DNA from 2 places in the Vibrio sp. genome. Region 1 is predicted to be linked to the other one. Evidence: predicted binding sites of a transcription regulator. Region 1 holds the regulator's gene; the other holds the start of a gene.
The links. Region 1 encodes PurR, which represses purine synthesis genes. Its sites were predicted from a motif close to TNANGNAAACGTTTNCNTNA; they were not measured.
Positions count from the first base shown of each region.

Region 2: a site for PurR is predicted at 1,608-1,627, ahead of mltF (membrane-bound lytic murein transglycosylase MltF). Genes of this name have one in related genera too.

Region 1 covers NZ_CFHWOM010000062.1:8,870-12,080, forward strand. The annotation lists gene AC4MRV_RS19135 (TVP38/TMEM64 family protein) at 1-312, opposite strand, end outside; gene AC4MRV_RS19140 (TfoX/Sxy family DNA transformation protein) at 475-1,068, opposite strand; cyclic di-GMP riboswitch class I at 1,270-1,355, opposite strand; gene purR (HTH-type transcriptional repressor PurR) at 1,498-2,505, opposite strand; gene torD (molecular chaperone TorD) at 2,720-3,211, opposite strand, start outside.
Region 2 covers NZ_CFHWOM010000073.1:1,319-4,529, forward strand. The annotation lists partial or broken gene purL (phosphoribosylformylglycinamidine synthase) at 1-1,410, opposite strand, end outside; gene mltF (membrane-bound lytic murein transglycosylase MltF) at 1,763-3,211, shown strand, end outside.

The DNA.
Region 1 (3,211 bases):
GCGACTACTAAGGAAAGCAAGAGTAGCACCAATAGTGCTGGCAAAAGAAACAAGCAGCAAGCTCGTCCAAAAGCCAAACAAGGCGGCACCGAGTAAAGTCACAACCGCAGCCCCAGGGATAGAAAAGGCTGTAATCGCGATATAAGCGACGAAGTAAGTCAGTGCAGCAAAGATAAAATTCTCATTAATGTAGTCAGCTAGCGCTAGTTGCTGTGCTTTGGCATTCTCAAGTGTTAAATATTGGCCAAAGTTCATCGCTAAAAACACGATAAGAGTGACCAGTACTATGCCAATGATCAATTTTTTGTTCATAACAGCGTCCTTATACAATCTGCGCTCAAGGTAACTTGTGCCCTATAGTTACATACTTAAGTAAGTATAGGGAATCATTGATATAGGGAATAAGAACGAGTCATGAAGCAGAAAATTTCCATCAAAAGTAAAAAAGCCAGCATTATGCTGGCTTTTTATCAATCAGTTGGAGAGTTTGCTAAGTAACTCTTGTCGACGAGTTTGAGGTATTACTGACCAGTGCGTACCTTTTATTGCACCTTCTAGCGCCCAAAGTAACTCAACACTGACTTCTGCTGAATGAGAAGACTGAATAGCCTTATAAGCATTGACTGCGCCCGCTTCTTCCAAGGATTCAACGTCGTCAATCCCTGCCTTTTTCAGCATTCTTTCCGTTGCTAATCGCAAGTTAGGTAAATCTTTCAAGCGGTTAGGCTTAGCTTTTGATTGTATCTTTTTCTCTTCTTTTGCCGCTTTTAAAGCTTGTTTAGCAAGCGCTAATGTTCGTTCGGTGTCAGAAGAAAGATCATCAGTTAATGCAAAATATTTGGTTACGACGGGGAAACCGCGTTTTTTATAAACGTATGGTTCCAGCGCAAGGGTTTTAAACTGCTGTGTAAGCTGTTCATCAGCGCGCACGTGCAGTCTGTCATTTACCACCAAGGCAAACATCGTTTCATCTGCGAAAATGCCGAAGCCGCCAAACATTGAACGAGACTTAATTTGACCAAGTTGCTCAAACAGTCTCATTGAGTCTTTTAGTATTGGTTTATCCATGCTGTAATTTCTCGGTGTATATGTATACGCCACCAATTCAGGTCCGAGAGAGTAGCAAAATAATGCAGAAATTTTGTCAGTAAGGTGTCATACAAGAAAACACTTCGTAAAATATCGACGAATTCCATGTCTAGTGCTGTTACGTGTTAAGACGCGTCTAGATTACGAGAAATCTTATTGTACTAGTTTTGCATATTTGCCATCGGCAACCCCGCTGCCTTGTACTAATGACTTAAGGCCGGTGGCTTTGCGTCCCATCCTTTCGGAATGGTTTGCCCTGTTCGTGGCATTAATCGAACTATTTAAGAATAAATAATATTTGAGGTAAGTATCACACTTGGAGTGACTAAATGTGATCTTGGTTCAGTAAATTGATGGGGGTTATGCGTTTGGCTAATCAATAATCATATTGCCAAACGCATATCGTTATTACTTGTTAAGGTTGCGAACCGTACAACGCTCAACAATTTCTGGGTGCATTTCAAAAACGCGTTTTTCGTGTTCTTTGTCCTTTATGCGCTCTAGCAGAATTTCAAACGCATTTTTACCAACACGACGTTTTGGCTGGTGAACTGTTGTTAGTGGTGGAGAGAAGTATTCCGCTAACTCAATATTGTCATAGCCAATGATCGACATGTCTTCAGGAATTTGGATACCTTTCTGCTGTAGGCGGCTCATCAAACCAAGAGCCATAGTGTCATTGAAACAGAATACTGCAGTAGGGCGCTTGTCCATTGCGACGATCTTGTCAGCAGCTAGTACGGCTGTATCACATTCAAAGTTACCTTCGAGGATCCAGTCTTCGTTGACATTGAGTTCGGCCTCTTGCATTGCGCGTCGGTATCCCGCGATACGTTCTTGGCACGCTGCTTTTTCGAAGTGACCACTTAAACAAGCGATGTCACTATGCCCGCGTTCAATAAGGTATTTCGTTGCTAGGTAGCCACCTTCTTCGGAGTTATCGATGATCTTGTCTGCTTGGGAGCTCTCTGGGCCCCAATCCATAACCACTTTTGGAATATCTTTGTGGCGATCAAGCATTTCACTTAACTCTTCAGTTAAGTCAGAACACATAACCAAGATACCATCTACACGCTTTTCAGCTAACATGCGGATGTAATCACGTTGCTTCTCGTAAATACCACCGGTATTACATAGGATCAAAGTATAACCTTGACGGTAACAGTAGCTCTCTACACCATCGATAACTTCAGAAAAGAAAAGGTTGGTTGATTGAGTAACTAACATACCGATGGTACGAGTGCTGTTACATTTCAAGCTACGAGCAACAGCACTTGGTGCGTAATTCAGTTCCTGTACTGCTTCCATGACCTTTTCTTGGGTCGCTTCTGCAACAAAACGTGTTTTATTAATTACGTGAGATACCGTTGTCGTTGACACGCCGGCTAAGCGCGCTACGTCTTTTATAGTGGCCATAAGGTTCTGTCCTGTCGATGACTGCCACGGAACAATATTCCTAAGTTTAGGATAATCTGGCAGAAAGTATCAGAAACACAAAAACCGCTGTTAATTAGCGGTTTGTATTTATTAAATTCATTTTTATCGTTTGCGGTCACGATTCTAGACCGCAAACTGGAGAAGCGCAAATAAAAAGGCTTTTGTTACCGCTTAGGGTCACAAAAAGTAAGGTTTATTCACCTTTTAAGTAGCTCGAGTCGAGCTCTAAGAATGCGACCATCAAGTTCGCGATAGCAGAATAGAAACCAAATTCGTCAATGTTTTTACATTTCGCAGCAAATTGTGGTGTCCAACTTAGTAGGTGATCGCAGATAAATGCATCTTGTGCGGCCAACGCTTCTTCCATTGCACTTTCTTGCTCCAACTCGTTAGAGCGGATGATTAGGTTACCTAAAAAATCAAGCTCGATGGCAATATGGTCTGCGGGCTCATTAAGGTTCTCATCTACCTGCACTCCATATTGTTGGAGCAGCGCTTCAATTTCTCTCGCCGGTTCATCATTCAAGAGACCTGACTTACCGATGTACATTGAAGCGTAAGGCAAAGCTGAGTCTCTATCCGATTTAAGGAACAAATCACAAAAATCTGCTGATAGCTCTAGCTGAGCATCCTCTCGGTCCATTAGGCGGTTCAAAGCGTCAATGACGTCAGAAACGGCAGGTTT
Region 2 (3,211 bases), on a different contig from region 1:
AGATGCAAAATCTAGGTCTTCTGCTGATTGACCCGATGCCATTGAAGATGCTGCACCGCCACCAAGACCGATGTTCATTGCAGGACCACCAAGTACGATTAGGCTTGCACCTACTGGGATCTCTTTCTTCTGAACGTGCTCGTCACGGATGTTACCCATACCACCAGCAATCATGATTGGCTTGTGGTAACCACGAACCTCTTCACCTGCGTGAGAGTTTACTTTCTCTTCGTAAGTACGGAAGTAACCAAGTAGGTTTGGACGACCAAATTCGTTGTTGAACGCCGCGCCACCAAGTGGGCCTTCTAGCATGATATCTAGTGCGTTAACGATACGACCCGGCTTACCGAAATCAGTTTCCCATGGCTGCTCAAAACCAGGAATACGTAGGTTAGATGTCGTGAAGCCAACAAGACCTGCTTTTGGCTTACCACCGATACCGGTTGCGCCCTCATCACGGATTTCACCACCAGAACCCGTCGAAGCGCCCGGCCATGGAGAGATAGCCGTTGGGTGGTTGTGCGTTTCCACCTTCATTAGAATGTGCGCTTTCTCTTGGCTGTAGCCGTACTGGCGAGTTTCTGGGTTCGGGAAGAAACGACCTACATCAGAACCTACCATTACCGCTGCGTTATCTTTGTATGCAGACAGTACGTTTTCAGGCGTAGTTTCGAATGTGTTCTTGATCATCTTGAACAGAGACTTCTCTTGCTTAACGCCGTCGATAGTCCAGTCTGCGTTGAAGATCTTGTGACGACAGTGCTCTGAGTTCGCCTGTGCAAACATCATTAGCTCGATGTCAGTTGGGTTGCGATCTAGCTTGTTTACGAACGCATCGTAAAGGTACTCAATTTCATCATCCGCTAGAGCAAGGCCTAGGGTAACGTTTGCGTTTTCAAGCGCAGCACGGCCACCAGCAAGTAGGTCAACGTCAGCGACTGGCGCAGGCTCTGCTACTTGGAAAAGTGCCGCTGCTGATTCGAAATCAGTAAAGATAACTTCCATCATGCGATCGTGAAGAATCGCTTTCAGCTCAACCAGTTGAAGTTCTGAAAGCTCAGCAGATGTTTCAATGTAGTAAGCAGTACCACGTTCAAGGCGAGCAATTTTATCTAAACCGCAGTTGTTTGCGATATCAGTAGATTTTGAAGACCAAGGAGAGATTGTTCCCGGGCGAGGAGTGGCAAGCAGAAGCAGGCCTTCTGGCGCGTGCTCTTCAATTGTAGGGCCGTAAGTCAAGAGTTTCTCTAGTTTCTCAACTTCAGACGCATCCAGGTCTGCAGTCAGTTCAGCAAAGTGTGCAAATTCAGCGTAGATACCTGTTACAGGTAGGCCTAATTCACGACAAAGCTCTAGAAGCTTGTTAACACGAAATTCAGATAGAGCTGGGGAGCCACGAAAAATTCTCATGTGCTTAGGTCTCTTATGCAATTGATTAAGGTGATATTGGAATAAATTCAGTGGGTTAAAATGCTATAAAACATCTAATTGTTCTATACATTTCACTGTTTTCTTCGAAGCTATTCCGAAGGTTTTACAAACCTATGCCGATTCCACCTCTTAGTTGCGAGCGCATTATATAGCAATTGTTTTTGTGATGTAACACCAAAAGCAACCGTTTGCGTCATTTTTTTCGTCAATTTTGATATTCGGCAGAAATTGCTGTTTAAGCCTACTTAACACGAAGACTTACAGGGATTATCTTGCCTTGTTATGACACTTTGATATAAATGCCCTACTGGATGTATGAGAATGTCATTGAATGAAAAAGAATTACCTATCTCAGCTTAGAACTTTTACGACCCTATTGATGGGAATGCTCGTATTATCAGGGTGTCAGATTGAGTCTGAACCTAAAAGCGAGCTTGAACAGATTAAAGAGCGTGGCGTATTGCGAGTTGGGACATTAAACAACCAGCTCTCTTATTATATCGGCCCAGATGGCCCTGCTGGCCTCGATTATGAATTAGCCAGAGAGTTCGCGAATGAACTCGGCGTTCAGCTAGAAATGAAACCTGCTTATCGTATTACAAGCCTCTACCCGGCTCTACGTAATGGCGAGATTGATATTATCGCAGCAGGGCTAAGTCAATCACCAGAAAGGCTAAAAGCTTTTCGACCGGGGCCTGCCTATTATTACGTGAGCCAACAGGTTGTTTATAAAAAAGGTCAATGGCGCCCACGCAATTTACAGCAATTGCTTGATCGACAACCTGAGCTAGTTGAGAAAAACGATAACGAGCCAGTCATTCAAATTGTTGGCGACTCACACTTCAACCAAACTCTAGCTGCCATTCAAAAAGAGCATCCTCAGTTTCTTTATAAGATTGACCCTAATGCAGACGTAAATGATTTACTCAAGAAGGTATCGACAGGAGAATTACAATTTACTGTCGCTGACTCGGTAGAAGTCTCATTATCACAGCGCATCTACCCAGACATTGCGTTGGCATTTGAGCTAACAGAAGATCAACCAACATCATGGTTTCTTCGTCGCTCACAAGATGAAAGCCTCTATGCTTTGCTAATCGAATTTTTCGGTCATATAAAGCAGTCAGGCCATTTAGCCACTCTGGAAGAAAAATACATCGGCCATGTCGACTCATTTGATTACGTTGATACTCGCGCATTTATCCGAGCACTTGACTCAAAATTGCCAAAATGGTCACCGCTGTTTAAAAAGTATTCTGACGAGTTTGACTGGCGCCTCGTCGCAGCACTTGGGTACCAAGAGTCACACTGGAACCCATTAGCAAAATCACCAACGGGTGTGCGCGGTATGATGATGCTCACCTTACCGACAGCTAAAAGCGTCGGCGTGACCGACCGTTTAGATCCTGAACAATCGGTGAAAGGCGGCGTTGAGTATTTACGCCGCATGGTGGCTCGCATTCCTGACTCAATTGAGGAGCACGAAAAAATCTGGTTCGCCCTTGCCTCTTACAACGTGGGTTATGGGCATGTGATGGATGCAAGACGCTTAACCAAACGACAAGGTGGTAACCCTGATGCTTGGTCTGATGTAAAAGAGCGCCTACCTTTGCTGCGCCAGAAAAAATACTATAGCCAAACTCGATACGGCTACGCACGTGGCGATGAAGCGCGAAACTACGTGGAGAACATTCGCCGCTATTACCAAAGCATTATTGGTCATGTCGAAAAGCAAACACTAGCAGAAGACAACGATAATGTAGATGACTTGACTGTCATT